3 regions of the Sedimentibacter sp. B4 genome follow, and region 3 is predicted to be linked to each of the others. Evidence: riboswitches for the same ligand, from Rfam matches in the RefSeq annotation. Region 3 holds a riboswitch; each other region holds the start of a gene.

The links. A riboswitch is a leader RNA that binds a small molecule or an ion and turns the genes downstream of it on or off. The one in region 3 is predicted to bind thiamine pyrophosphate.
Region 1: another riboswitch for thiamine pyrophosphate. It lies ahead of BN358_RS09650 (thiamine-binding protein); the one in region 3 lies ahead of thiT (energy-coupled thiamine transporter ThiT).
Region 2: another riboswitch for thiamine pyrophosphate. It lies ahead of thiW (energy coupling factor transporter S component ThiW); the one in region 3 lies ahead of thiT (energy-coupled thiamine transporter ThiT).

What each region holds. Positions count from the first base shown of each region.
Region 1 is NZ_CANG01000046.1:74,788-87,604, reverse strand. Features, by position in the region: gene BN358_RS09675 (YkoF family thiamine/hydroxymethylpyrimidine-binding protein) at 1-23, opposite strand, end outside; gene BN358_RS09670 (class I SAM-dependent methyltransferase) at 2-679, opposite strand; gene BN358_RS09665 (ABC transporter ATP-binding protein) at 704-1,441, opposite strand; gene BN358_RS09660 (ABC transporter substrate-binding protein) at 1,472-2,485, opposite strand; gene BN358_RS09655 (ABC transporter permease) at 2,521-3,297, opposite strand; gene BN358_RS09650 (thiamine-binding protein) at 3,266-3,562, opposite strand; TPP riboswitch at 3,639-3,769, opposite strand; gene BN358_RS09645 (metallophosphoesterase) at 4,307-5,425, shown strand; gene BN358_RS09640 (DUF5050 domain-containing protein) at 5,609-7,747, shown strand; gene BN358_RS09635 (response regulator transcription factor) at 7,898-8,584, shown strand; gene BN358_RS09630 (sensor histidine kinase KdpD) at 8,577-10,298, shown strand; gene BN358_RS09625 (GNAT family N-acetyltransferase) at 10,764-11,630, shown strand; gene BN358_RS09620 (DUF4037 domain-containing protein) at 11,934-12,773, shown strand.
Region 2 is NZ_CANG01000019.1:104,082-116,898, forward strand. Features, by position in the region: gene BN358_RS03915 (methyl-accepting chemotaxis protein) at 1-1,817, shown strand, start outside; gene BN358_RS27435 (hypothetical protein) at 2,679-5,024, shown strand; gene spoIIID (sporulation transcriptional regulator SpoIIID) at 5,156-5,431, opposite strand; gene BN358_RS22225 (M23 family metallopeptidase) at 5,504-6,220, opposite strand; gene spoIID (stage II sporulation protein D) at 6,354-7,415, shown strand; gene BN358_RS03940 (HesB-like protein) at 7,596-7,919, shown strand; gene rpsR (30S ribosomal protein S18) at 8,165-8,389, opposite strand; gene BN358_RS03950 (single-stranded DNA-binding protein) at 8,482-8,946, opposite strand; gene rpsF (30S ribosomal protein S6) at 8,971-9,258, opposite strand; TPP riboswitch at 9,429-9,528, shown strand; gene thiW (energy coupling factor transporter S component ThiW) at 9,650-10,144, shown strand; gene thiC (phosphomethylpyrimidine synthase ThiC) at 10,141-11,448, shown strand; gene thiM (hydroxyethylthiazole kinase) at 11,471-12,292, shown strand; gene thiE (thiamine phosphate synthase) at 12,279-12,817, shown strand, end outside.
Region 3 is NZ_CANG01000957.1:16,196-23,307, forward strand. Features, by position in the region: tRNA gene BN358_RS19685 (tRNA-Val) at 112-184, opposite strand; gene BN358_RS19690 (ABC transporter ATP-binding protein) at 471-2,258, shown strand; gene BN358_RS19695 (ABC transporter ATP-binding protein) at 2,264-4,078, shown strand; gene BN358_RS19700 (putative quinol monooxygenase) at 4,101-4,385, shown strand; gene thiT (energy-coupled thiamine transporter ThiT) at 4,547-5,176, opposite strand; TPP riboswitch at 5,213-5,303, opposite strand; gene BN358_RS19710 (hypothetical protein) at 5,426-5,668, opposite strand; gene BN358_RS24815 (spore coat associated protein CotJA) at 6,333-6,527, shown strand; gene BN358_RS19715 (spore coat protein CotJB) at 6,531-6,806, shown strand; partial or broken gene BN358_RS19720 (manganese catalase family protein) at 6,837-7,112, shown strand.

The DNA.
Region 1 (12,817 bases), on a different contig from region 3:
GCTACTTTTTCCAAAGGGCACATATGTAACCTCCAACAGCAGTACCTGCTAATTCATTTTCTTTTTCGTAATTGTAATCCTCTTCAGGGGAAAGGGGTGATACGAAGAGACATTGACCAGAATCAGCAAGTTTTTCTTTGTTCCAGCTTTTCATATCATCCAGGGTTTTAAATTTAGCATATTCAAATACTGTGTTTTTCCTGAATGATTCATCCTGATACAATTTTCCCCAGCTGCTGTTGCTTGAAATGGTCCCAATCAATACTTGTCCGCCATCTTTTACAACATTTAACATTCCTTCAAGGGCATTTGGAGCATCCTCATCATCAACAAATTCAAAGGCAGCCATGGAAAATACTGCATCAAATTCATTTTCTTTAAATTTCAAATCATTTAAATCCATGTGTAAAAACTTGATATCTAGATTTTCTGCTTCTGCTTTTTTGCGTGCATTTTCTAGCATGTTGTCTGAAATATCAATTCCCATAACATCACAGCCCATTTTTGCAAGCTTTATGCTGAAGTTTCCTGTTCCGCAGCCAACGTCTAAAACTTTCATTCCTTTTTCAACTTGTATCATTTTAAAAGCAAGTTCTGTTTCAACTGTATCTACAAAGCTTCCTTTTTTATCTGTATACCATGCATCATAATCAGATGCAACATTATCAAATATAGCCATAAATTTTACTCCTAATTTTTTTGTTTACTCAAGACTCTTAATAATGTGTTTTTTATAATTCATAAAATTTTCGCTAACAATGAAATCCTTATGTCTAGGTTTTGTTTCTTCAATTATTATTTCCTCTGTAATTTTACCGGGTTTGCCTGCAATAATATAAATCCTGTCAGACAGCAATATTGCTTCATCAATATCGTGAGTAATAAGAAATGTGGAAAGTTTTATTTGCTCCATCACCTGCAGATACCATTGATGCATATTGCCCTTTGTAATGTTGTCCAGTGCACTGAAAGGTTCATCCAGCAATGCAACCTGGTTTGAAAAAAGATATGTCCTGAGCAGAGCTGCTCTTTGCCTCATTCCACCTGAAAGCTGTTTAGGATATTTATTTTCAGTACCTGACAAACCAAACTCTTCAAAATATTTGGCTGTGTATTCCCTTGCTTTTGATTTTTTCTCTCCCCTTATAATCAAGGGGAGAGATACATTGTCAATTATAGTTTTATAAGGAAGAAGCAGATCCTTTTGCAGCATGTAACTTACATTGCCTGTTGTACCTGTAATGTTTTTGCCGTCAAGTTCAACTGTGCCGCCATCAGGCATTACAAGACCCGATATTACATTAAATAATGTTGTTTTCCCAACACCACTAACTCCTAAAATGCTGACAATTTCACCTTGTCTCAATTCTATGGAAATATCATCTATTATTCTAGAACCGTCATAAAAAACGGTTATATTTTTAGTAGTTAGTTTATTCATAATTTTCCTCTAATCCTTTTTATTATTTACTTATTCAGGAAGGTATTCATTAGTAAATCCTGTGCCTTCAGGAATTCCATTTTCAACTAATTTGTTTTCAAACAGCCATCCGTAGAAACTGTCCCATCTGTCCTGATCTATATATCCCCATTTTTCTGCATCTGCAATATATTGATCAGCAAGCCATTTTTGACTTTCAACAACTATTTCAGGATTTAATTCAGGAGCTGCCTCTAACAATATTTGAGCAGCTTCTTCAGGATTTTCTATTGCAAATTCATATCCTTGTTTTATGGCAGTCAATGCTTTTTTAACAGTTTCAGAATTTTCCTGTGCATATTCAGTGTTTGTAATCAAAACTGGGCAGTAGTAATCCAGCTCCTTGCCATAATCTGCAAAATTCAGGTAATTAGTATCCAACCCCTTAACTTTTGTTGCTATACCATCCCATGCATAAAATACCCACACAGTATCAATATCAGTTTGCAATGCAGTAATAACGTCAGTTACTGTGCTTGGCACCATTTCAATTTCATCAAAGTTTCCACCGTCATCTTCAACTATTTTTTTAATGATTGCCTTTTCTATTGGCATATCCCATGTTGCATAGTTGTATCCTGCCATTTTAGCAGGGGAGTCAATTCCGTCTTCTTTCAATGAAATAATACCTGAAGTGTTGTGCTGAATTAATGCAGCAACTGCTGTAACAGGCATTGAGTTTGCAGAAGCAAAGTTTGGCGCCAGACTGTCCTGGAAGCTTACTCCAAATTCGGCTCCGCCTCCGCCAACCAAAGCTACAGCTCCGTCTTCAGGTGGCTGCATGATTTCAACTTCAAGACCTTGTTCTGCAAAATAACCATTTGCTTGAGCAACATATAAACCTGTATGGTTTGTATTAGGTGTCCAGTCCAGTACTATTCTTACTTTTTCATTTGTTTCTTTGTCTGAATTTTGTGGTTCATTTGCACTACATGATGTGAACATAAACAATGAAAGCACCACCATAACAATCAGATAAAAAGATGTTCTTTTTATATTTTTCATTTTTATTTTCCTTTCAAAACTTGTTTCGATTAATTTTAATAATTTTCTTTTTTTGTATTTTCCCATGGCATTGAAGCTTTTTTTAGAAATGATACTGCAAACATCAATATTAAGCTTATTGCTGAAATAAAGAATATTACAGCAAACATTTTATCAAAAGAATAAGATTTTCTTACCCTTGTCATATAAACTCCAAGTCCAGTGAAACCTCCCAGCCATTCAGAAACAACGGCTCCCACAACAGAATAAGAAACTGAAATTCTTAATCCTGAGAAAAACTGATTTAATGCACTGGGCAATTTAATATGTATGAAACATTGAAGTCTGTTTGCTCCCATTGCCTTCAACAAGTTTATTGCATCAGTGTCAGCAGATTTAAATCCTTCCAACAAACTTACAGCTATGGGGAAGAATGTTGTAATAACAATTAATGTAATTTTAGGCAAAATGCCATAACCCAGCCACAACACCAAAAGAGGAGCAATGGCTACAGTAGGAACCGTCTGTGTCATAACCATGATGGGATAGACAGATTTGTAAAAAAAGTTGAACCTGTCCATTAAAACAGCTATAACAAATCCAAGCAAAGTTCCTATGGTTAAACCTAAAAATGCTTCAGTTAATGTTGCCTGTGCATGCTCCATCAGCAATGGAAAATCATTGACAAATGCCATTACTACATCAACAGGAGAAGGAAGCATATACTTTGGCACAACTCCCGTAGAAGACAACAGCTGCCAAACAATCAAAATGACAACTATTGCAAAAAACGGAGATATTTTATTGATGATGTTTTGTAACTTTTTTTTCAATAGTAAGCACACCACCATCCGGAGCAAAACTAATTTTTACATAGGCAGATACCTTTGGAGCTCCTGCTTTTACTGCTACTAATTGACAGTTCTTTATAATTTCCATCAACTGGTCATAATCTCCTTCAATTGCTGTTTCACTTGGTCCCACATAGTAGTTTAATCCCGTGCTCTTAATATAAGCAATTACTTCATCTACAATACGGATAACCTCTTCATCTGAATTTACGTGTGGTAATACTTGAATAGCTACATTTGCTTGCATAAAGCCCTCCTAGAATTTAGTATTGGTAAAATAAAAACCTCTCCCGGTAATGGAAGAGGTTGTAATCCTAAAGGTATACGCCAATATATACAATCCCTACGCCAGCATTACCTGGATCAGGTTCCAAACAGTTTTTACTGTTTTAGGGTTTTGAACATTGGAGTAGTTCTTTTCTCAGCCTAATTCATTAAGCTCCCCTGCAGGATAGATATTATCACATCAGTACATCATTGTCAATGATTCGCTAGAAATTATTAAATATATTATATTACTACAATATATTGCCTTAATACAGTTTTATTTGACATTGTTTTTCTCAACTTTATTAATTTAGTAACGATAAATCCTTATATAAAAGCTTTTCAATAACTTGTCTGACCAAGACAGATGCATTAACTAGAAGCACTTTTTTATAAATCAATATTTATAATGTTATAACTTTATAAATATATGGAAATATTTGCAATATTAGGGTATTATTGTTTTGATAAGCAGAAAATATTATTGTTGCATATTTGTAGAAAAATGTTACATAAAGTTTTAGAGATTTTAACACAACTTTCCAAGAATACCCCCCACCTCTAAATTACCTTGTTCATCTTAGTGAAAATGTAAGGTGGCGGGATGAACGGAGGAGAACCATTAGAAGTGGTGAAAAGATACTAAAACTTAAATCAAAAGAATCACTAAAATGACCAATAAATAAAAAAACAACATATTGCAAATGAAGCAGAAGGAAATCATATGAAAACAACTATAAATAAAATCAATGTACCAAGTGACAGAAGGATTATTGTTACGAGTGATGTTCATGGTCACTACAAGCATCTTAAAAACCTGCTTGAAAAGGTAAATTTTTCGGAGAAAGATATACTCTTCATTATTGGTGATATTATTGAAAAAGGTCCGGAAAGTTTAAAGACACTTAGATATGTTATGGATATTTGTAAAAAATATACGGTGTACATCCTAATGGGTAATGTAGATGCGTGGCGCCTTACTATGTTTGAAGATGACGATGCTGAAAGTAACGAGGAGCTCTTAGACTATATAATATATATGAAAGAACGTTGGGGTGGCTGTTTTTTTTCGGATATGTGCGATGAATTAAATTTTTGTATAAGCTCCCCTTCGGATATACCGGAAGCAAAACTAAGAATTAGCAAAAGCTTCAATGACGAATTTGAATTTCTTCGTTCCCTTCCAACAATAATAGAAACACAAAATTTTATATTTGTCCACGGTGGACTGCCGACTGCCGATATTGATTCTCTCGTTGGTGACGATGCATTTAATGTTCTAAAAAACGATGCCTTTATAAATAAAAACTTATACTTTCCCAAATATGTTATAGTCGGTCATTGGCCGGTCACTTTATATGGGGACAAGATAGCATGCTCAAATCCGATTGTAAATCATAATCAAAAAATCATCAGTATTGATGGTGGTTGCGGATTAAAGCGTGATGGTCAACTCAATGCATTAATTATACCCGACATCAATTCTGCTGATTTTACTTTTTCAAGCTATGATGACTTTCCTATCGACATCGCAATGACATCACAAGAGGAGTCTGCAAATTCAGTAAACATCCGCTATACAGATAATAAAATCAAGATTCTCGAGAAAGGTAATGAATTTTCATATGCACAACATATAACCACGGGGTATTGCTTCTATATACTTAATAGTTATATATACAGCTATAGTGAGAATTCAGCATGCGATGATTATACAGACTATTGTTTACCTGTGAAAGTAGGAGATGAGCTTTCAGTTATTCAAAAAACTTCCAGAGGCTACTTGGTAAAAAAGGATGGTATCAGCGGATGGTATAGAGGCAAGCTAAAGAATGACATATAATAGATAGCATATCACATTTTAAATTATATGTAACATTAGAATAGAGATAAGAGAAGATGAATTATAATATATATATAACAAGAGAAATATTTCATGATATTAGTTTAGCTGTAACAGTCTGAATTTTTAATTTATTGTAATAAAATTGAGTGAGATTAAACTTGATAAGCCATGGAGGTTACAATGAAGAAACTTGTTATATTTGGTATGATGCTAATGTTTTTGATAACATCATGTTCTATTAATACGCCTAAAACCAACAATGATAGTACTGATAACAATGTAGAAGAAAATGTAGTAGAAATAGACAGATCAGAATATTTAACCGGCGAAATAATTACCGATGGTAATTATGAAATTTCATCTGGCGGAATAGGCTGTATTTGTTTTGTTCCTGATAAAGAAAGTAGAGAAATAATTAAAGATAAATACAGCACTAATGACTTGTACTATTTAAATGATGAAAGTTATTTTATATATTATGATAATTTATCAGTCACAGAAAATTTGCCAAAAGATTTAGGAATTTATAAGGTAAAAGTTAAATTTGACTTAAAGAATATTTATAATTACGACAGATTCAATTTAATTGACATAACACTGGTTGATAATATAGGTACAATTTTATATGAGGGCAAAAGTTATGAAACAAATGATTTGGATTTAGATGTTAAAGTTAAAGACAGAGTTTTAGGACTTATTGTTGATTCAGTAGACAAATTTGGAGATGAGGGATTTAGAGTAGGCTTTTGCGGTGAAATAGAGACAGAAGGCTATTATAATATTTTTTACGGTGAACTGCACGGCAGAAATTTAGGAATTATATACTATGATGAAAAATATGAAAAATACGTTCCAATGATGATGGGAGAGAGCAATAATAAACAATTATTTTATTTTGTTGATAATAAAGATTTATTCGGTCAATTAGAGGATTATTCATCCTTTGGCAGAGGAAAATTTAGAATCTCAAATTTTCATATAGTTTATAAACATGGTATGGGAAGAGAGCCTTCAGAAATATTAACGGAAATTGTGTCTTTAGATGAAGGCTATAAAAATATGTTTGAAATAACAGATAAAGCTGAAACAAATGTAAATGGCTATAATGACAACTTTGCAATTGTTTCTATTCCAGCAGAATATGATGAAAATAATTATGCGAAATCTTTTGATTATTATTATATAAATAAAAATATCTCTAAAAAAGTGCATTTGTTAACAACTGAAGACAATTATTTTTTAGGTGATGTTATCAGTGAAACAGAATTTGTTTTAAAATCAGAAGGATATGATGAAAAGGCCGGCGCTTACGGTGTTCTTAATGAAATCAAATGTAAAATTACAGACCAGGGTGCAGTGCTGACTTACCCAACCATAGCTGAAAATGAAAAAATTGATAAATTTAATTTAAGTGCTATTGATGACAATTATAATCGAATAGCTACTGATGGAAATTACATTTATTATATTGATATGAAGACAAATTATATAAATAGAATTAGGTTAGATGGTACCGGCAATGAAACTATATCTAAACAAAAATGTTATGAATTATATTACTATAATGGAAAATTGTATTTTCAAGGATATAAACAGTTAAATTCTTGGATTTCTTGCATTGACACAGATGGAGGAAACTATCAAATCATTTATGGCGATAGGGAGAAGCTGATAAATAATTTCATAATCCATGATGATATAATTTATATGACAGTATTTGTTGAAGAACAAGAAGCAGGCTACGCCTATGGCTTTTATAAATATAACTTATTAAATGGTGAAATGGAAACATTTGATGATAGCATTGCTTTACCTCAATCGCCTGGTTTACGGTTAATTAATGATAAGATATATTATGGAGTAAATAATAAAATCAGAGAATATAACATTAATACAGGTACTATAACAGAGTACAATACTGTTATTTATAATATTCAAGAATATAATAATTGGATTTATACATATTCGTGGTCTTCTATTAGAAAGCATTCAACTGATAATATAAGTGAATATGACGAAATCTTTGAAATTGATGAGGGATTCTTTCTCAGGAAAATCAGTATAATAGATGACTTAATATTCTTTACATATTGCCATGATTATACCAAAGAAGATAAGAGTGGTATTTATGTAGATGTAATGAATATTGATGGAACTAATCGTAAAAATTTGTTCTACTTTGATTATTCAACATTAGGACATTATACCTTTGATACTATTTATGTATTAAATGATAAATTGTTTGTTATTTCAAGGGACAATGAATATCCAATATTTAAAGTGTTTGATTTTGAAGGTAATGAACTTTGGAGTTTATAAAAACAAATTAAGTGTTTTTTAATTAAATTTATTCAGATAGCGCATATAGATTGTTTGCTGTTTGCTTAATTTATTTATAAATTATAAAAAATTTCTATTGGATACAAAAAAGATACATTTATATGTTATTATGTATTCGGGGGTGTAAACATGATATTTAAACTTCTTTTAGTTGAAGATGATCCAGAAATAAGGGAAATCATTACAGATTACTTCATAGTAAAAAGCGATGGTTTATTTGATATAAATAATGCTGAAACTGGAATTGATGGTCAATTAAATTGTATGAACAACGAATATGATTTGGTTCTTTTAGATGTCATGCTGCCAGAAGTTGATGGGTTTACAATTTGCAGAGAGTTAAGAAAAACAAGCGATGTGCCTATTATATTCATTACTGCGAGGCATAGCGAAAATGACAGGCTTTATGGATATCAGCTGGGATGTGACGACTATGTAACCAAACCTTTTTCTCTTGCAGAGCTGTATGCGAAAGTAACTGCATTACTGAGACGTTCAAAAGGCATGGTAAGAAAAGGAATAATGAATGCAGGATGTATAAAATTAGATCCGTATCGATGTACTGCATATGTAAATGAGGATGAAGTGATACTTGCTCCCATAGAATTTGCAATTTTAAAAATTCTAATGGAGAATAGCGGTAAAGTAGTTAGCCGAGATAGTCTTATTATTAGAATCTGGGGATGTGATTTTGATGGTAATGACAGAGTGGTAGATAATCATGTAAAAAAACTGCGTAATGCCTTAGGCAGTGCTTCTGCTCAAATAAAAACTGTATTTAAAAAAGGATACAAACTGGAGGTAGACAATGAATAAGAATAATACAAAGCGCTTAGTCTATTTGCGCATTTTTATTGCATTTTTGGCTACTTACCTGGTGTTGATGATAGGTTTTACAGCATTTCTTGTATCTTTGGAAAAGGAAGCTGCAGGGAAAGAATTCGGAAATAGAGCTCCGCAAATCAGTGATAGAGTAGAGGAAATTTTAAATAATTATATTGACGATGATAAACAAATTATAGATTTAGCCAAAGTAAAAAAGGAATTTGTTAATAGATCACCTGTATATTTACTAGATGATGCTGAAGTTGCAATATTTACAAGTGATTATAAACTTGTTTATAGTACATATAATACGAAGGATTATTGGAAATGTATTTATACAGAATTTGAAGATGGAAAAGAATCATTCAATAATGTTGGGTTATTAAAACTAGATGATTGGTTTAGCGAAGAAGAAACAAAAGAACTTGAAAGTTATTTGTATGCTAAACCTAAGGTAGAAAAGGTTGGAGACCTTTCCGGATATTCAGTACATATAGATGGTTTTTGGATGGATAATGAAATGATTATTCCACATAGTATATCTGTCTCACGTATGCGTGCTAGTGAGTTTGATGAAGAAGGAAATGTAACTGCAAGTAGCGGATCAGTAACAAAAGGGAATTTCTACATCAAAGATTTTAATAATTCTAAGAATTTGCCATATTATGAAATGGGCAATATCATTCCAGAGGATAATGAAAATATAAACATTAAAACTCAAGATGAACTTCGTAAAATGGTAACAGATGAATCAAATATAATTAATTATTTGGAACAGTTGAAAAAGTGGTTGCCTACTTCGCTTAAACCAGTTGAAAGAGTAAATATGCTAACCTATCGCTACTATTTAGTAGTGCCTTATCAAAATTCAATTCGGGTATTGAGTGATCAGAGCTTATACAGTGAATTCTATACTGCTGTCGGTATTGACATTAACATATGGGAGCGCATCTCTTCTACATTAGCATATGTTTGGACTTCATGCTTAGTAATATTTATAATTGCAGCATATATCCTTTCGAGGCAATCTTATAAAATATACTTGAAACAAGAGGAACTTGATAATCAGCGCAAAGAAATGACTAATGCTCTTGCTCATGATTTAAAAACTCCATTGAGCATTATTTCAGGCTATGCTCAGAATTTACAAGAAGACATTCATACTGAAAAAAGAGAGCATTATGCCAGCCACATTCAATCGAATATCTTTCGTATGGATAAAATTATAAAAGAGATGTTGGAAATGTCTAAATTAGATTCTGAACCATTTGAAATTATTTTTGAAAGTGTATCTTTGAATGAGATTAGCAGTGGAATTATTAATCGATACAAAAATATATGTGATGAGAAATCAATAACAACTAATATTGTGGGAGATGCTGTTGTAAAAGCAGACAAAGCTTTGATAGAGAGGGTTATCGATAACTTTTTTGTTAATGCTCTTGATAATATGAATGATGGTGGAAAAATTCAGATATTAATAAATGATGATACATTTGAAATCTATAATAGCGGCAGCTATATACCAGAAGAAATTATTGACGATATTTGGCTTCCTTATAAAAAAGGTAATGCAGAACGAAGCAATACAAAAGGTTCAGGTCTAGGACTTTCAATTGTACGCACAATATTAGAATTGCACAAGTTTACATATGGTGTAAATAACAAAAAAGATGGTGTTACATTTTGGTTTAAATTTAAGTAATATTATTAAACATAATTTTTATGTAGTGAATGGTTGGGAGTAAGTGTTAATTATAAATAAAAAAACATGATCCACATATGACGGTTGGAAGAATATCTTCAATGGATTTACTTGATAACGCATTTGATGATGTAAAAAACTATAAAGATAAATTTAGTACTGTGGTCAAAGAGATATCAGTTGAAATGATCGGCGATCATGAAGAATCAATTATCATAATAGAACATGAGCTAAATGGGTAGTTATATGAAAACTTTAGAAAAAATAGTTGAATCAGAAAAATATATTCCAATTATGTATTTAAATTATCAATTAACTTCATATATCTGCATACACATAACCCAGAAGTAGCAAGTATTTACAGCTAATTAGGATTTTCAGTCGGAATATTTAAGTCATGGTGGGCAATTAAAGGAAAACTACCTGAATGGTGCCAACAATAAATCTAAGATTGGAGTCAACAATATGAAAAATATAACACAAAGGCCATTTATGATTCTTTCAGATTTTATGGCAATATATCAGTTTATGATTGATATTTATGAAAAAGATTGGAGAAATGGAGTTCCAGCTCCATTTTTTGAATATGCGCTTTCTTCTGATTGGTCAGATAAGACAATGAGTCACAGGAATATGATTTGGGAAGCTGATGGCAAGATTGTGGGATTCTGTTTCTATGAAAGTCAACTTGGTAAAGCCTTTTTCAGCTTAAGACCAGGATATGAAGAAATCGCATCTGAGATGATTGAACATGCAGCTAAGGCTCTAATTGATAAGGATGGAAATTTAAAACTTATTATTTTTAAAAATCAGGATGCTGTGGCTGAGGCGGCCATTGATGCAGGCTTTGAAAAAACTGGTGAATATGTTGATATGATTTTTGACTTCAATAAAAAGTTAGATTATAGGTTGCCAAAAGGTTTTAGCTTTGTGGAACCCCATAAATACGACATGGCAAAAGCGTTGATATGCTGCTGGAAAGGTTTTGACCATGAAAAAGAAGGTCCATGGGATGGGAATCTTGATTGCGGATATCATTTGTATTATTCACCTCATGCAACGCCACAGTATGATGTAGCAATTCAGAATGAAGATGGCGATTATGTATGCTGGGCTGGAATGTGGTGGACACCGCAAAATCATTTGGCATATATGGAGCCGCTTTGCACAGTACCAGAGTATCAAAAGAAGGGGCTTGCAGCTGCTGCATTATCAGAACTGTATAGAAGAATGAAGCCACTTGGTGCAACACATATGACTGGTGGAAGTAATTCATTCTATGGCAAAATTGGATTCGAACCAATGATTACATGGACATACTGGAGCAAATAAGAAGTTTATAATAAATATAGTATTGAAGATTAGGTAGTGTTCAAAGATTTTTATAGTGGCAAAAAAGTAGGTAAAATATTCAGTGAGGGTATTTAATCTTAAATTAGTTATACAAAATTATTTGATAATATGCTGAACCGTCCCCACTGGTCTAAAAAACATATGGAATTTTTGGTAATAGTAAGTTATGATTGTTTTAATGAGCTGATAATAATTTTGTTGCACATTTACAGAATAGAACTAACTAAACATTACTTTAGTGATAGGAAATTATATTAAAATAATAATTTTAATGGAGATATCATGGCTTATGATACAAAGAAGATCATAGATATTTTAATAAGTAATATTTCAGAAATGAGTGAAGTACAATCAATAGGAATATGTGGTAGTAAGAGCTCTTTTCCACGTGCAGGAGAAGGGGATATTGATATTTTTATATATTGTGATATGATACCTAATCCTGAAAAAAGACAAGCCATATTAAATCAGTTGGGTAACCATGTACAAGAATGTAAAGTAAATATCTTTGAAGGGGGACATTGGGGAATAGGTGACTTCGTGCTTATAAACGGAATTGAAACTTGGTTAATGTATTTTACAGTAAACGAAACCGTAACAGATGTAGAATCTATACTCAGTGGTAAATACCCAGATAAATTGGATAATTACTACTATCCAATAGGAAGATGCGCCATGTTAAAAAATATCAATATTTTATGCGATAAAAATAATTTCTTAGATGACTTAAAAAAAGGATTATTCGAGTACCCGGATAAATTGGGAAAGATACTTATTCAATACCATTTAGATGAACTTGATGATACCGAAGATTTGGAACGTGCAGTAGTCAGAAAAGATGTACTGTTTTACCACTTTGCTATGGATATTGCAGTTGACCACTTCCTTCAAGCGTTGTTTGCTATTAATAAAGTCTATTTCCCAAGCAGAAAAAGAACACTTGATTTTATTGAAAATTTCAATATTAAACCCGAAAACTGCAATGAAAAGTTATTAGAGGTTATTAGGTTAGGTGGTTTATCAGAAAAAATTGACCATTCTTTTTCAATATGGAGCGATATGGTAAATGAACTAAAGAAATTGAGTAATATTGGAGAGATAAATTCGCCCTCTTCATTTTGATTTATTGGGTAATAGGGTTAGGTACTATATTATGAAAAATATTA
Region 2 (12,817 bases), on a different contig from region 3:
ATACTGGTGATGCTTATATGTTAAATAAGGATGGACTTACTATAGCATATAAAGATGAATCTATTGTTGGAGTAGAGAATACTCAGGAACTTGTTAAAACAGATGAAAGTTTAAAAGAACTTGCAGCAGTAGAAAAAAGAATGATTAATGGCGAAACAGGTTTTGGTAGTTACCCATACGATGGTGTTAAAATGTTGGCTGCATTTGCTCCTATTGAAGGTACTAATGGTTGGAGTATAACAATTAATGTTGAGCGAAGTGAATTTTTAGGTGGTGTTTATACTTCTATTATAGCCATTTGTATAGCAGTTGTAATTTTTATTCTTCTTGGAATTATTATAGCTCGGAAAACTGCTAAAAAGATTTCGGACCCAATTAAATCTTGTGCAGACCGCTTAGTTTTATTGTCCCATGGAGATTTAACTTCCGTTGTACCTAAAGCTACATCCAATGATGAAACAGGAATTTTATTAAATAGTTTGAAAACTACTATTGAAGAAATGAATCAAGTTATTGGAAATGTTTCTTATCATCTTGGGGAAATTGAAAAAGGGAATTTAACATCTACAATTGAAATGAACTATGAAGGTGATTTTGCAAAATTAAAAATTTCTACTGAAAGCATATTAAATTATTTAAATGAAGATATGACACAGATTAATCAAGCATCTGAACAAGTTGCAAGCGGAGCTGATCAAGTTTCCAGTGGTGCACAAGCATTGTCTCAAGGAGCAACGGAACAAGCAAGTTCTGTAGAAGAATTATCAGCAACATTAAATGAGATATCCGATAATGTAAAAAGTAATGCTCAAAATTCTGAAAATGCAAGAACAAGGGCTATAAACTTAAGAAACGAAATAGCAAAAAGTAATGTCCAAATGCAAGACATGATAAAAGCCATGGATGAAATTAATAATTCATCAAATCAAATTGGTAAAATAATAAAAGCAATAGAGGATATAGCTTTCCAAACAAATATATTAGCTTTAAATGCAGCTGTTGAAGCAGCCAGGGCCGGTTCTGCCGGAAAAGGCTTTGCAGTTGTTGCTGACGAAGTTAGGAATTTAGCATCTAAGAGTGCAACTGCAGCTATGGATACTACTTCTTTGATCGAGCAATCTATACAGGCAGTAAAAAATGGAAAAAAATTAGCTGATGAAACAGCAAATTCCTTATCAATAGTGGTAGAAGGAGGGGAATATCTTACAAATGTTGTTGAGGAAATTTCAAGAGCATCTGAAGCCCAAGCTACTTCAATAGGTGAAGTAACTATGGGAATTGAGCAAGTATCTGCAGTTGTTCAAAACAATTCAGCTACTGCTGAAGAAAGTGCTGCAGCAAGTGAAGAATTATCAGGACAAGCGCAGATTTTAAAAGATTTAGTTGGCAAGTATACGCTTAAATCTAATAAAGCAAAAATTTCGAAACTAACGGAAAAAAATAATGATAGAATAGAAAATAGAAATATTATATGTGGATGTTCTAATCTTACTGAAAAAGATTTAATAAATGCAGTAAATAGTGGCGCCACAACATTTGAAGAAGTTCAGCAAATAACTAAAGTTAGTACAGGTTGCGGTAAGTGTAAAGGTAGTAATGAAAAACTAGTTAATAATTTAATACTTAAGAAAAAAATAGATGAAAATCAAGTAGTATGCGGGTGTTACAATGTAAAAGTTCAAGATATGATTCAAGCGATTAAAAAAGGAGCAAGATCATTTGAAGAAGTTCAAAAAGTTACAAAAGCCGGTACTGGATGCGGCGGGTGTGTTGAAAGCAATAAAGTATTAGTTGATGAACTTTTAGCAAAATATTAATTTGATTATATAATTTAAAAAGTTATCAGGTATAACGACATCTATCTAAAGCTGAATTAGCAGGTGGAATTATCCTTATTGCAATGGGAATTAAAATTTTGTTAGGACATATATAAAGGAATTATAATACCATAACATTCTTTATTAAAGGGTACAACTTAAAAATTGTAGATAGTGCAGTTATACATGTTTGTTGTACCCTCTTATCTTGCTTAATTTCATTACTATATTAAACATTAAAACACAAGATTATAGCACTTTAAGTATTAGTAAAAATCATAATTTCCTAATACTAGCTCAAAACTATTGCAAACTAAAAAGACACCAACCTGTTGCAGTCAGTGCCTTTCTTCAATTGGTTAATTACATATTGCTTACTTCTTCGTGCTCATGTGCTTCTTTATATTTTAAGCGAGTAGCTTTACCTCCCCGAATCTTAAGGGGTAGAACGGTATTAATACTATGTTTAAATTTCAATACTCTCAAAGGTATCTTAGACATTTTTATTAATACCGTTTGATACTGCTTATTATAAAAATTTGCCCACAATTTGCCCGAAGTCGTTTTTAAATTTATACTTATATTGTGATTTTTATTCTTTATCCACTGTTATATTATAAAGTATTTTCAATACGTTATCTCCTTAGTAATGCTTTAAATTAGTAATACGGTATTAATTTGTTGTATTTGTGTAACTAATATGGCGTTATTACACCACTTAAGTTTACTGCAAATACTTCGGGTACTAAGGTAAAACAAAGGGAATTTTTAAAGACTTGCATATATTTTGGAAGATGTGTAAAATAAGGTAAGAGTATAATGTAAAAAGCATTTCTAATATCAAAAAAGGTGGTATTTATAATGAAGAAATATATTTATGCTATGTGTATTTTTTTGTTAATAGTAATTAATTTTACTGGATGTAAAAGTATTAATACAAACACCCCAGCTGATGTAAGCGTAGATTCTGATGAAAAAAGTAATGAAGATAGCAATGAAGATGATGAAGATATGACTGAAGATAGTAATGAAGATAAGAATAAAGATATGAATGAACAAAGCACAGATATTTCTGAAAATAATCTTATACCACTAGAAGAAGCAACGCCTGAACAGCTAAGCTTAATTAATATTAACAAAATTATAAATGGTCATCAGATTAGTTTTAATTTAGGTGACACATATATTTCATCCAATTCTGCATATTTTAATGAGTATAACGATTTTGTAAGAAACTCTACAAAAATACTATATTGCGAAGGATACGACGATAAATACAACACTGAGAATATCCAATTAAGTATAGAAAAAGAATATTACAATAATTTTCAATCTTTTGAAACTCCCCTTACTATCAGACAACTTTCACCATATGCTACTTTCAACGGTTACAATGAAGCCTCAGAAATAATTAAAGTTGAGAGCTTTAACTTTGGTTATGATATGTGGCAAGTTACCTTCAATGCATTTATAAAAAGAAATGATGACGGTAAAACCTTTAATATAATAATTGATCCTGCTTATATGTATGGAATACCTGTTTATCATGACAAAGATGATTTGTGTAAGTTCAATATTAATGGTTTGAATATAAAAGCTGATACGCTGGAATTTAATTGTGAAATTGATATAGATATGACGGGACAAAATACAAAAGAAAATATTGATAGTTTCAATGATGTAGATACTGATTATATATATGCAACAATAGAGGCTGATTGTTTATTGGTAAATTATAAAATAAGCCCAAACAAAACGGAGTATTTAAATAAGGGAATATTAACAAAATGTACTCCTGTAAGTGGAGACACCACCAAAATTTTAACAAATTCTACAGATTTAGATTTTAGTGCAGAAAACAAAGATCCAAATATGAAAATAATATATGATTTATTAATATCTAATATAGATACTATAATAAATGAAAAAACTGTTGGAGTTGTATTATTGGATTTAGATTTTGACACATTTCCGGAGTTGTTAGTTTCCAGACAAACCAGCTATACTGATTTTAGCGGCGTTTCTCAAAATGCTGTTGATGTAGAAATATATAGAATTAATGATAATGAATTAAAATATATTGATACCATATATAATTATCATAGAATTGTTGGAAATTTAAGCAATGTAATTGCTGTAAAAACATTAGATGATGGCTCAAAAGTATGGTTTAATATGTCATATAAAAACAGGCAAAATAATAAAATCGAGGATACAGATTATTTATTTACCTTAAAAGAAGATAATTTGATATTTACGGAGGCTTTTAGAGCAGAAATTATTAAGGATCCTGATGACGCAGAGAAAACAATTACTGATTATTATTATTTCGGTGAAAAGATGGAGTTTGAAGAAAGTACTGAATATCTTGAAGAAAGAGGAGATACTATACCACTTTACACATGGAACGGTATAACATATGCATATGGCAGATGGGCTTTCTTTGGATATTTAAAGCAGGATTATTGTGAAGATATGATAGACAGCACCTTTAACCTGTATTCTGACTGGATTGCAAATTTAGCCGAATATGATGTCGTATCTCAAAAAGAGCTGAGCACAAGGATGATACATCATGAATTGGCTTACTTGGTTGATGCATATTATTTAGGCGAATACAGCCCGAAAACCTATGACTATTATTTTGAATTTTTAGGCGGCTTTGCAAAACCTGTTATATATCTTTACCCTGAGAAAGAAACAGAAGTTTCTATTAACATAGAGCTGGATGGTGCCTTAACATGTACATATCCAACATATGAAAATGGTTGGGAAGTAATCGCCAGACCTGACGGAACATTGATTAATAAGGATGATGGCAGAGAGTATTCATACTTATATTGGGAAGGTATAGGTGAAAGCTCCTGGGATATGTCAAAAGGTTTTGTAGTAAAAGGAGCAGATACTATACAATTTTTACAGGAAAAATTAGAGTATGTGGGATTGACTCCTAAAGAACTGAATGAATTTATTGTTTATTGGCTTCCACATATGCAAAATAACAAATATAATTTAATCACATTCCAGACAGATATTTATGAAAACAGTGCTAAACTGAATATAAGTCCACAACCAGATAGTATTTTAAGAGTTTTTATGGTATATAAAGCATTAGACGAGTTTACAGAAGTGCAGGAGCCTGTATTAGACACATTTGAAAGGAACGGATTTGCGGTTATTGAATGGGGAGGAACAGAACTTAAATAGGATATATACATTTTTAGGACTTTTTTTAGAAAACACATTATTTCTATACTTTACATTTTTTTATTAAAGAAATTCAACAAATACAAAAGACACCAACATGTTGCAGTCAGTGCCTTTCTTCAATTGGTTAATTACATATTGCTTACTTCTTCGTGCTCATGTGCTTCTTTATATTTTAAGCGAGTAGCTTTACCTCCCCTAATGTGGCGTTCAGACTTATTTTTTAGCAAAACTCTTTTAACTTCGCTTGCAGCTGGAGGGTTCAATTTGGGAAGACGTTCTGTAACATCCTTATGGACTGTGCTTTTGCTGACACCGAATTTTTTTGCTGTCTGTCTTACAGTAGATTCAGTACTTATTATAAATTCCGCAATTTCCATGGCTCTCCGTTCTATGTAATCTTTCATGTTTAACCCCCTTTGGCTATACCGTCTTATTACATTTTTATGCGTTAATGTCTTTGTTAGAACATTATTTTGTTATTGAACAGTAATATAGTCCATGGGGTTAACATTTTTACCGTCAACAATCAATTCGAAATGCAGATGAGCTCCGTCAGCTGATTCAACGCTTACGGTTTTTCCTACATTTCCTATTGTTTGTCCTTGTTTAACAGAATCACCAACAGCCACGGTTGAAGAAACCAAGTTGTTGTATAATGTTTTAACATTGTTTCCATGGTCAATAATAACCTCTGTGCCTGTAATCTCTGAGTTATTTACAGCTTCAACAGTTCCTGCAAATGCAGATTCAATCATCAATGTGTCCTTTGGCTTGATATCAACGCCGTTATGTACTCTCCATTCTCCAATTGCTTCATAATATACAAGGTCATTCAAAGTAAATTCCCTGATTATTTCACCTGCCAATGGCAATTTCATTGTTTTTAAGTCAAGGCTTTTTGCTTCCTGCTCATCATCTTTATCATTGCCGGCATTTTCATAATCTTCAATCACACCTTCAATATAATCCTCATATGGGTCTACATTGGCACCTATGTTTTCGTCTTCTGTTTCATTTTCTGCCAAATCATTTCCTTTATCTGAATTTGGATTTGATGTATATCTCCAAATTATTGCAGTTGATAAAAGTACAATACAAAGTGCAATTATAAAGAAACTTGTATCCCTGTTCTTGAGTCTAATAAAGAAATTTTTCATTTTCGCCTGAGCGTTTTTTAATCTGTTGTTCTTCATGTAAACCTCCTGTTTTATCTTCTTTATTATCTTCACATAGTGTGTCCCATTTTTTTTATTTAATACAAAATTGTTCTAATTTTTTTTTACGCTCATAAAATGTTATGAAACTTATGATAAAGGGGTAGATATTATGTTAAACCGAATTATTTATGCTGCTGTTATATTTACAATGCTTCTGACAGTTCCAAACATTTCTCTGGCTGTGTTGGAGAATAAATTTGATATTAAAGATGCGGCTGCAACAGTAGATACCAAAAGCAGCAATGAAGGCAATGAAACAAAAGGATCACAAAATGGTGATGATGAAGAGATACTTGAAACTTACAGCATTGAAGAACCTGAGCTCATTAAAGTGTACAACGTAAAAACAAATGATGTTATGGTTATTGATTTTGAGGATTACCTCAAGGGAGTTGTGGCTTCAGAAATGCCTGCCGAATTCAACATTGAAGCGCTGAAGGCACAGGTAATTACAGCAAGAACATATCTATTGTACAGAATGAAGAAATATCCTGAAGGACAGCCTGAACACACGGATGCTCCCATATGCTCGGGAACCCACTGCCAGGTGTGGACATCAAAGGAGGATCTCATTGCATCCCACGATGACGGCTGGTATGATACATCTTGGGGGAAAATTGAAGAATCTGTAAATTCAACAAGAGGACAGATTTTAACTTACGAAGGCAAAATTATTGAGCCTTTGTTTCATTCTGCCAGCGGAGGAAGAACTGAAAATTCAGAGGATGTTTTTTCTGCTTCTGTTCCATACTTAAGAAGTGTTGAAAGTCCTTATGAAAGCGAAGCTCCAAAACTTCATGCTTCTGTCAAGGTGACAGTCAGCGACTTTATAAACAAAATTGAATCCGTTTATGGAGACTTAGGGCTCACAAAAGACAACCTTGATGATATGATAGTGCTTGGAGAGGTCAGTGAAGGCGGAAAAATAAAGACATTGTTGGTTAATGGTGCTGAAATCACAGGACGTGAAATGCGTTCAATTTTTGGTCTTAATTCTACAAACTTCAGTTTCATTCAGACAGGAAATGAAATAGAAATTGTAACAACAGGTTACGGACACGGTGTAGGAATGAGCCAGTGGGGTGCTGATGGGATGGCCGAAGAAGGTTATAATTACAAGGAAATCTTAAAACATTACTACACAGGAGTTGAAATTGTAAGTATGAAGTAAAGAAATTAAGAATTAAGAGTTAAGAGTTAAGAATTTTATGTATATCAGGTCAGTTTGTTTTGCATATGTGTACGAGAATTAAAATCGCATGATTATTTAATATAATTTATTATGTACAACACAATTTTAATATGATATCATGATGTGTAACAAAAATGATTAACCAGAAAGGATTATACCATGATATTTATAAATGATACAGCATACGATGAATTCAAGGCATTGCTTGATGAGGCAAATGTTGATTCATACAACATAAGAATAGGAATTGACAACTATGCATGCAGCGGCCCTGTATTTGGAATATCAGTGAGCGAAGCTACTGATGGGGATGATGTTGAAACAATCAAAGAAGTCACTTTCATTGCAGAAAAATCACTGATTGAACAATTTGGAGGATTCATAATTGTTTCAAGCGAAGAAAACAACGGATACGGTGTAGGTCTTAAACCGGTCGTTCAGCCTCAGTCAGGCTGCAGCGGATGCGGCGGCGGATGCCACTAAACAATTAAGAATTAAGAGTTAAGAATTAAAAATGATTGAAGCTAACGGATTACCGTTAGCTTTTTTTATTTATTATATGAATTATGAGATGTACAGCAACAATCCGGGAGGACAGTAGTCCGCCCCTACAAAATGGGATTTTAAGTTCATTGCAAATGCCGATATTATCAGTCTGTAACCACTCATTACAAAAACCAGCAACAAAAAAGACTTGTGCGAGCACAAATCTTTATTATTATTGTTTATTAGTCTGCTACGTATGGCATTAAAGCAATAGTTCTTGCTCTTTTAATTGCTCTTGTTACCATTCTCTGGTGTTTAGCACAAGCACCTGTGATTCTTCTTGGTAATATTTTACCTCTTTCAGTTGTATATTTCTTTAACTTTCCAAGGTCTTTATAATCTATATGTGTAGCTTTTTCCTGGCAGAACTGGCACACTTTCTTGCGTGGTCTTCTTTTGTTGCCCATTCTGTCATTTCTGTCGCCTCTATCTTCTCTAGAGTTGTTTCCGCCTTGTCTTGAACTCATTTATATTTCCTCCTTCCGTAATATTCTATTCATTAAAATGGGATATCTTCATCATCTACTGGTTGGAAAATGTCATTGTCTTCATCTGGGAATCCATCGAAAAAGCTGCTATCTGGCTGAACCGGTCTTCCCTGTTGCGGTGATGATGATTGGCCTTTTCCTGCGCCAACAAATTCTATTCTATCTGCTACGATATCGGTTGTATATCTTTTTTCGCCTGACTGTGTAGTGTAACTGCCTGTTGAAATTCTGCCGTGAACTGCACATTGGCTTCCTTTTGCAAGGTAGTTTGCACAATTTTCAGCTTGTTTTCCGAATACAGTTATACCTATAAAATCCGCGGTCTGTTTTCCTTGAGATGTCGCTTCTTGTTTCTTATCTCTTGACATTTCTCTGTCTACAGCTAAAGTGAATTTTGCTACAGCCATACCTGTTGAAGGTATGAATCTCAGTTCCGGATCTCTGGCTAGTCTTCCAATTAATACAACACTATTCATATTTTATCCTCTTTTATATAGTTTCTATTCTTCTACTGTTATCATGTGTCTAACAAAGTTATCGCTGATTTTACAAATTCTGTCTATTTCATTAACAGCATCTGCTTCTGATGTAAAGTCAACGAATACATAATAACCTTCTCTTTTTTTGTCGATTTCATAAGCAAGTCTTCTCTGACCCCACTCATTAACCTTTTCGATTGTTCCTTGTCTTTCAGTTATTATGTTTTTTACTTTTTCGATTTCAGCGTTTCTTACATCTTCTTCTAAATTAGCAAGTAGAATGAATGCGCCTTCATATTTTCTCATCATTTGAGTCACCTCCCTTTGGACTTTGGCCCCTGTACTCCCAGGAGCAAGGATAGCGAATATATTATAGCATTGGAGAAAATTTAATACAAGCATTTTTTTGAATTTTTCCAAATTAATTTTAATTACATAAATCATTGACTAGTTTATACTTAAGTGCTAAGATTAATACAATTAAATATTTCGGGAGCTTTTGAAGGCTGAGAGGAAACATTGGTTTCGACCGTACCTGATTTGGATAATGCCAACGTAGGGAACATTGCAATGATACTATTGTATTAGCATATAGCGCACTTCACAAGCAGGTGCGCTTTTTATTTTACATTTTTGTCAGATGCAGCAGGTAATACTCTGATTCAGACCAAAATATTTAAAATGAAATTTGGAGGTTTTTATGTCAAATTCTAAGAAATTAGCCCAGGCAGGAATTTTAATTGCCGTGGGTGTGGTGTGTTCAACATTTTCAATTCCCATTGGAGCAGCAAAAGTTTTTCCAGTGCAGCATTTCATCAACGTTCTTGCAGGTGTTACTCTTGGACCTTTTTACGGCATCAGCATGGCTTTTGTAACATCTCTGCTCCGTGTAATGATGGGTACAGGAAGTCTTCTGGCTTTCCCCGGAAGCATGTGCGGAGCATTCTTATGCGGCACGCTTTACAAGCATACTGAAAAAACATCCCTTGCTTTTTTCGGTGAAATAGTGGGAACAGGAATAATAGGAGCATTGCTGGCTTATCCTGTAGCATCTCTTGTAATGGGGCGTGAGGCTGCATTATTTGGTTTTATTGTTCCCTTTGGAATAAGTTCTGTTGCAGGTGCAGGGATTTCTTTAGTTTTTATAACAGCTTTGAAAAAAACCGGATTACAAATAATTGGAGGTATTAAATGAAAAATTACAGCACACAAATGGAAGCAGCAAAAAATGGAATCATAACTTCTGAAATGGAAGTAGTTGCAGAAAAGGAAAATATGAGCGCCGAGAAAATAAGAGAACTTGTAGCCATTGGAAGGGTTGCTATACCTGCTAACATAAATCACAAATCCCTGAGTCCCGAGGGTATAGGCGAAGGTCTTAAAACAAAAGTAAATGTAAATCTTGGTGTTTCAGGTGACTGCGCGAATTATGAAAAAGAATTTGAAAAGGTTAAAATGTCCATTGACTTCGGTGCAGAAGCAATAATGGACCTGAGTAACTACGGCAAGACAAACACATTCAGAAGGCAGCTCATAGATTATTCTCCTGCGATGATTGGAACTGTACCCATGTATGATGCCATCGGATATCTGGAAAAAGACCTTCTGGAAATAAAGGCAGAAGACTTTCTGAGAGTTATTGAAGCTCATGCTGTTGAAGGTGTTGATTTCATGACTATTCATGCAGGATTAAACAAGAGGTCAATTGAAAGCTTCAAGCGCTCAAAACGACTTACAAACATTGTTTCAAGAGGAGGTTCACTGATTTTCGCTTGGATGGAAATGACGGGAAATGAAAATCCATTCTACGAACACTACGATGAGCTGCTGGACATATTGTACAAATATGATGTAACCATAAGCCTTGGGGATGCACTGAGGCCGGGAAGCATTAACGATTCAACGGATGCAGGACAAATTTCAGAACTCATTGAAATTGGACACCTTACAAAAAGAGCTTGGGACAAAAATGTGCAGGTACTGGTTGAGGGGCCTGGACACATGGCATTAAATGAAATTGCAGCAAACATGCAGCTTCAGAAAAGACTTTGTCACGGTGCTCCATTTTACGTTCTTGGGCCAATTGTTACAGACATTGCTCCCGGTTATGATCACATAACATCAGCCATCGGCGGAGCTGTTGCTGCTGCAAACGGAGCAGACTTTCTGTGCTATGTCACTCCTGCAGAACACTTGAGGCTTCCCGATGTTAATGATGTAAAAGAAGGAATAATAGCCTCAAAAATTGCTGCCCATGCTGCAGATATAGCAAAAGGAATTCCTAATGCCAGAGACATAGACAACAAAATGAGCGATGCGAGAAGAAGAATCGACTGGGAGGAGATGTTTTCTTACGCCATAGACAAAAAAAAGGCAAGGGAATATTTTGAAAGTACACCTCCTGCTGACAGACACAGCTGTTCAATGTGCGGGAAAATGTGCGCCATGAGGACAACAAACAAAATATTAAACGGCGAGAAAGTTGAATTTTCAAACTAATATTATAAAAGGAGGCATCATCTTGTTTTCTAACGCTCTAAAAAAAATAAAAGAAACATGTCCTCTGGTTCACAACATAACAAACTACGTTACGGTTAATGACTGTGCCAATGTTCTCTTGTCCCTTGGTGCTTCACCCATAATGGCAGATGATGAGCAAGAGGTTGAAGAAATAACATCCATGAGCAGCGCACTTGTCATAAACATAGGAACCTTGAACTCCCGCACTGTACAGTCAATGATACTTGCAGGAAAAAAGGCAAATGAAATGAACATCCCTGTTGTACTTGATCCTGTTGGTGCCGGAGCCTCAAATCTAAGAACAGAAACTACGTTCAGGCTGCTCAAAGAAATTAAATTTGCAGCAATCAGGGGAAATATCTCAGAAATAAAAACTATTGGGAGTTTAAGCAGCGCAACAAGGGGCGTCGATGCTGACAATTCTGACAGCATTACCCAAGAAAAAATTTCTGATACTGCTGAATTTGCCAAAAAGCTTTCCATTGCAACAGGAGCAGTCATATCCATAACAGGAGCAATTGACATAGTTTCAAACAGAGAAAAATCATACATCATTAAAAACGGTCATCCCATGATGAGTAAAATTTCAGGAACAGGATGTATGCTTTCTTCCATAACAGGCGCATTTGCTGCATCAGGTGATAATATTCTGGATTCCTGTGCTGCTGCTGTGTGTGCCATGGGCATATGCGGTGAGGTAGCTTATGAAAAAATCATGAAATCTGGCAGCGGAACATCTTCATTTAAAATGCATCTAATTGATTACATGGGAATCATGGATGACAATGTGCTCGAAGGGAGGGCCAAAATTGAAATTAGATAGAAATTCAATGGTTCTTTATGCAATAACTGGACGCACATGGCTTGGAGACAAAAAACTTTCTGAAGTTGTGGAACAAGCCATACTTGGCGGAGCAACATTTGTACAGCTCAGGGAAAAAAATGTGAGTTATGATGAATTTGTTCAGCTGGCAAGAGAAGTAAAATCTGTAACTGACAAGTACAATGTTCCTTTTGTAATAAACGACAATGTTGAAGTTGCCCTAAGAGTTGATGCCGACGGTGTTCACATAGGACAGGGCGACGGTTCTGTTAAATCAGCAAGAGACATGCTTGGTAGACATAAAATTATAGGCGTTTCTGCAAAAAATGCCCATGCAGCAGTTTCAGCCCAGCTTGAAGGAGCTGATTACATAGGTGCAGGTTCTGTTTTTTCAACTTCAACTAAACTTGATGCAGAAAATATAAATCTTGATATATTGAAAGAAATAACCTCTTCTGTGAGCATTCCAGTTGTGGCAATAGGCGGAATTAACAAGGGCAATGTGCTTAATCTTTCCGGATGCGG
Region 3 (7,112 bases):
AAATATTTTGATATTCAAATTATTTGTTATATTAAACTTTTTCCCTGAGGTTATTTGTCAATACTTGCTGTTTCAAAAAATAAAAAAAGATGTTTTTAAAACATCTTTGAATGGGAACTATAGGGCTCGAACCTATGACCCCCTGCTTGTAAGGCAGATGCTCTCCCAACTGAGCTAAGCTCCCACGACAATGACAATGTTACCATATTTTTATTAAGTTGTCAATTACATTTATGAAAATTTTTATTTTGCGTTTACGAAAATTTTTATTTTGCAGTTAAAAGCGTTGATTGAAAAAGTAAATTCAACCCCTTGTTTTATAAAGAAATGCATTGCAGTTTAAAGCAATAAAATTTAAAAATATAAATAAAAATTTCAAAATAATGATGCTTTTCTTTAATAATGTAAAAAGTGCTAGGAATTACAATTAAAAATAGTATAATATAAATATATCATTTTTGGGGGAAGCAATGAAGACAGTAGCAAAAGAGAACAGACCTTCAGGTCTCATGAAGAGCAGTTACATACGCTCATTTTACAAAAAGTACTTATTAAATTATATATTCGGAATAATAGCACTGGTGATTGTGGATGTTGTACAGACAAGGGTTCCCATAATTGTCGGCGAAGTAATCGACGGTGTAGATCTTGGCAGCTTTGATGCTGCGTTTATTAAAAGCTCTATATTAAAACTATTTGCAATAGCAGGAACAATCTATGCAGGAAGAATTTTGTGGAGATACTTCATATTTGGAACATCCAGGAGCATTGAAAGAGACATCAGAAATGACATGTTCAATCATCTTGAAAAAATGTCTGCCAAGTTTTATCATCAGCACGGAACAGGAGAAATCATGGCACACATGACAAACGACCTTGAGGCAGTAAGAATGGCCTTGGGCCCTGGTATACTAACTTTGTTTGACGTTGTTGCACTTGGTTCAATCACAATTTACAACATGGTAACTGAAATCGATCCCTTGCTTACAGTTGCAGCTGTTATTCCGCTGTTGCTTATTGCAATTTCTGTCAGATTTATGGGAAGAGAACTGCAAATCCGTTTTACAAAAAAACAGGAGTCATTTGCCGACTTATCCAATTATGTTCAGGAAAATCTGTCTGGTATTAAAGTCATCAAATCATTTGTACAAGAAGACAAGTCCATCAGTTCCTTTGAAAAGTGGAACAAGAATTCATATGACAAAAATATAAAATTAAGTGTCATTCAAACACTCATGCATCCTTTCATGCAGATGATATCAGGCATTGCATTGGCTGTGGCCATTGGATACGGCGGCTATATCACTATAAAGGGCAGAATAACCATAGGAGAATTTTCTGCATTCATTCAATACCTTGGAATGCTTGTATGGCCAATGATGGCAACAGGGATGACAATAAATCTTTTCAACACAGGAGCTGCTTCACTTGAGAGGGTTGAAAGAATCCTCAACGAGCCTGTGGAAATCACAGATTCCATAACAACTTCAGCTTTAGACAATTTGACCGGAAACATCTATGTAAAAAACCTCAGTTACAAGTATCCAGACACAGATAAAAATGTATTAAGCAATATCAGTTTCAGCGTTCAAAAAGGACAGACCCTTGGTATTATCGGAAGAACCGGAAGCGGCAAAACAACTCTTGTAAACCTCATGCTTAGAATTTTCGAGCCTGACAAAGGAACAATGTTCATAGGAGATAGTGACATCCTGGATATACCTCTTAATGTCCTTAGAAAAAACATAGGATATGTTCCTCAGGACAATTTCTTGTTTTCAGATACTATTGCCAACAACATTGACTTTGGAGCAAGAACCGGCAATATGGACAAAATCATCGAAGCTGCAAAAAGTGCCGTTGTCCATGACAACATAATTGAGTTTAAGCACGGCTATGAAACGCTTGTTGGCGAGAAGGGAGTTTCAGTTTCCGGAGGCCAGAAGCAAAGAATATCAATAGCCAGAGCATTGATAAAAAATCCTGAAATACTTATACTAGATGATTCAGTGTCTGCTGTTGATACTGACACGGAAGAAAAAATACTCAAGCACATCAATGAAAACAGAAAGGGCAGCACAAACATCATAATTGCCCACAGAATTTCAACCATTCAGAATGCTGATGTCATCATTGTGCTTGATGAAGGTAAAATTGTTGAAACAGGAAGTCACCAGCAGCTAATTCAGCAAGCAGGTCTTTATAATTCAATTTACGAAAAACAGCTTTTGGAAAAAATGCTGGAAGAACAAGAGTAGGGGTTATGATGAAAAACGACGATTTTGAAAAACCAAAAAAAATAGATAGAAATATTGCCAAGAGGCTTCTTAAGTATGCAAAGCCTTACATCTGGCAATTCGTACTGGCTATTGCAATAATATTTGTAATAGTTGCAGTTGAACTTTACCAGCCGGTGCTCATTGGGGATGTGGTGGATAAATTTCTTTCCCGTTATTCAGGCACCCAGGCAAACACAGTGGATGCAGGAATAACTCAGCAGTCAAACATACAGGGAGTTATAAAAATAAGTTTAGTGTATTTGTCCACAGTGGCGGTTGTTTTTGTACTTGGTTATGCACAGGCAATGATACTTGCACGTGCAGGGCAAAAAATAATTTACAACATAAGAATGGAAATATTCAATCATTTAAACGCTCTTTCCATAAGCTTCTTCAACAAAAACCCAATAGGAAGGATTGTGACAAGAGTCACCAATGACACAGAAGCATTAAACGAAATGTATACCAGCGTAATTGTCAACATTTTAAAAAGTCTGTTTGTATTAATAGGCGTGGTAATTACTATGTTCAAATATAACGTGAAACTTTCATTGCTGACTTTTACCGTCATTCCTTTTATTGCAGTGTTCACATTTGTTTTTGAAAGCACTTCAAAGAAAATATACAGAGAAATAAGAAGCAAAATATCAGCATTAAATGCATTCATATCAGAACATGTTTCCGGCATGAAAATAGTACAGATATTTGCTGTTGAAAATGAAATATTCCACAAGTTCAAATCTGAAAATGAAAAGCTCAGAAAAGAAAACATAAAACAACTTTTTGCATTCAGCATATACAATCCAACAAACTACCTCATGAACATAACAGCCGTTTCAATTCTTTTGTGGTTTGGAGGAAAAATGGTAATGGAAGGCGTCGTATCCATAGGAACCATAGTTGTTTTCCAGAGATACATAAGCAAGTTTTTCGAGCCAATACAGGAACTGGCGGAACAGCTTAACATAGTCCAGTCTGCAATGGCAGCTTCCGAAAGAATTTTTGGACTCATGGACGAAGTTCCCGAAGTAATTGACAGCGAAAATGCAGTTGAAGTTGAGAGCTTCAAAGGAAGTATCGAGTTTAGAAATGTTTGGTTCTCCTACAAGGAAGACGAGTGGATATTAAAAGATGTGTCCTTTAAGGTAAATCCCGGTGAAAGTGTTGCATTTGTAGGTGCTACCGGAGCAGGCAAAACAACAATACAAAACCTTATATGCAGATATTATGACATTCAAAAGGGAGATATTTTCATAGATGGAATAAATATTAAGGATATTAGGGTTTCAGATCTGAGGAAAAACATAGGACAAATGCTGCAGGATGTATTCCTGTTTTCAGGAGACATAAAAAGCAACATACGGCTTCAGAATGAAGCTATCACAGATGAAGAAATAATTGAAGCTTCAAAATACGTAAATGCTCACAGCTTCATCTCAAAGCTTCCCAACAAATACGACGAGCATGTAATAGAAAACGGTGCAGCATTTTCAGCCGGTCAAAGGCAGCTGATTTCATTTGCAAGGACTCTTGCCTTCAAGCCTGACATTTTGATACTTGATGAAGCAACAGCAAACATAGACACAGAAACTGAAGTTCTCATACAGGATGCTTTGAAAAAGCTCATGAAAGGAAGAACAACCCTAATAGTTGCACACAGACTTTCCACTGTTCAAAACTCAAGTAAAATAATAGTGATGCACAAGGGTGAAATAAGAGAAGAAGGAACGCATCAGGAACTGCTGTCCTACAAGGGAATTTACTACAAGCTATACAAGCTCCAATACGAGCATGCATAAAATAAATATTATGGAGGTTATTATGATTAAAGTAGTGGCAAAAGGTGTTTATCTTGAAGGAAAAGCAGACGAAGCAATTGCATTGTACGATGAAATGGTGAAAGAAACAAGAAAAGAAGACGGATGCATAGCTTACAATTTGTTCAGAGACAAGGACAACAAGGATATTTTAACCATGATAGAAGAGTGGGAAAGTGTCGAAGCCTTGGAAGCGCACAAAAATTCAGGACATTTCACAAGAATAATCCCAATGATAGCAAGACTTCGAAAAAGTGCCGATCTCAATGTATACGAGCTGATTTATTAATAACTAGTAAAAATAAAAATGACATCTGTAAAAGATGTCATCATGCTATTGACAAACTACCATCTGTAGGGGCGGACCTCGTGTCCGCCCGCAGTCTAGCCTTCAATAAGTTTAAATTAACTTCATCATACAACTAATGACATATACCATATGTCATTTTTTTATTCCTGTTTATATTTTTCAAAAAACTGCCTTACTTGTGGAATCAACAAAATTGCAACTGTTGCAACAGCTTCTGGCAGCATGTATGTCATGTTGTAGAAAAATGACCATGACACAGCACTGAACCCTTCCGCAGCATACATTCCCCAGAATATGATTCCTGAAACAACAGTTACCAGGTATCTTCCAAGAACTCCAACCAGGTATCCTGTAATCATTCCTTGTTTTGTCTCTCTCAGTATTGCTCCAATTCCTATGGCTCCAAAAGCTAAAGGGTAATCCATGAATATTTGTATCGGGTGAATAACATAAGGATTGATAACCAGATCCAAGAGGCCGTAAGCCATTCCCGCAAGAATTCCCTGCCTTGGTCCAAACAAGTAACCTACCAAAAACAGTGCAAACATGCTAAACGCAGTTATTGAACCTCCCTGAGGCATTCTAAACAATGTCACTTGATTTAATACAAATGCTACTCCCATCAATATTGCAGACTTAACCAGCACTGACACGTCGTTCTTTTTCTTGCTTGATCTCATTATTAAAACCAACAGCAAAAATATTGTTGCTACTGTCAGAACCTGTCCTGGAACAGATTCAAAAAATGATTGTAATGCTTCTTCTGACATAAAAAAACCTCCCTTTTTCGCGGGGAGGGGCTAAACTATGCTTTACGGTCGTCTTCCTTTCGCCGGTACTAACCGGATCAAGTTTTGAGGGTAAATTCTCAGCATTTAAGCTCCCCTAGCGAATTACTTTTATTGGTATGTCATATTATACCACGTTAAACACAAATTTCAATAGTTAAATTACTTCAGCCTTTTTACAAAAAAATACAAGGTAGGTTGTTGTCCTGCCAAACAACAGCCTACCTTGTGTTAAAAGAAAAATCGCCAGAAAAAAAACCATAATGGAAAGTCAAAGTCAAAATCAAAATCACGTCTTCTTCTGTCAAATCTTCTTCTATCAAAGTCAAAGTCACGTCTTCTTCTGTCATAGTCAAAATCACGTCTTCTGTCATAGTCATAGTCACGTCTCATATCAAATCTGCTCATACTCACATCATTATCATTGATATCCATGTTGTATATAGGATAATCATTATTAAAATCATTATTCAAATTATATGCTCCTTTCATTCAAAATTTATATAACAAATATTTATGAATTACATTTATAAAGTTTAATACAGTAATATATGTAAAAATATATATTTTGACACAAATTGCAAAATATATGTAGAATTATATAAAATATTGTGGCATAGATACAACTGGCAGAAGATGTGATTGTGAATGCGTTTTTGAATGTTTACTAGAATTACTTGAAGACGCACTTGAAGAAAATAATCATCATTGTCATCATAGAAATAATGATGTAGCTGGTACTGGCAGAAATCGAAATCGTCATCATAACTGCGAATGTGTTTTCGAGTGTTTAATAGAATTACTTGAAGACGCTTTGGAAGAAGACAATAACCACCATTGTCATAGATAGTTTTATATAAATTGGTCTACCATGGACGGAAATTTATCCCGTCCTATAATTATTTCTTGAAAAAAAAAAAACTCTGGATTACCCAGAGCTCCTACTTACTATTATTCCCCAATAGTATCTTCAATTATGGTATTTCCTCTAAATTCATATTCAACCTTTTTATTTGATTTTTGATATATAAATGTGTATATACAATTTCAGCAAACAAGTCACTTATCGCTTCTTAATGAATAATATAATTATAGCTATCTATCGATAGAAGATATTCTTTAGAAAGGAATGAAGATTTTGATTAGAAAAGATTATGACAACTATATACCAATGGTGCCATATATGCCAGAAAACCCAATGGTAGGGTATGGTTATGTGCCTTATCAGATCAACCCAAGATATTTTAACAATATAAATGAAGCATTTGTTCAAGGAACAGTCTATCCGGACCTGGTGACTCCGTATTTAGAATTCATTCACGAAGGGGTGTAGAATATGATGAATTATGAATCACATAAAGGAATGTCCCGCCAGCAGCAAGCAATGCTCTTGGATATTCAAAAATTGCATTTTGCAGCACTAGATCTTGCTCTTTATTTAGACACTCATCCAAATGATCCTGTTGCCCTTTACAGACATCACGAGTATGCTACACATCTTAAGCAATACCGTGAAGCATACGAAGCCGAATATGGACCAATGATGAACATGAACACAGAAATGGGCGACACATGGCGTTATATAAACAGCCCATGGCCTTGGGAAATGTAAAAATTCAATAGAAAGGAATGAATAGAGATTATGTTTGTTTATGATAAAAAGCTACAATACCCTGTAAGGGTTTCCAACAAAGATGTAAGAATGGCCAAGGCTGTTTTAAACCAGTACGGCGGAGCTGACGGTGAAGCAAGTGCAAGCATGAACTACCTCACACAAAGATTCAGCATGCCTCTGAATGAAACAAAAGCAGTATTGACCGATATAGGCACTGAAGAGCTGGGCCATATGGAAATGGTTGCTACATTGTTTAAAAAACTGCTTCAAGGCGCTACAAGAGATGAACTCATTGCAGCCGGC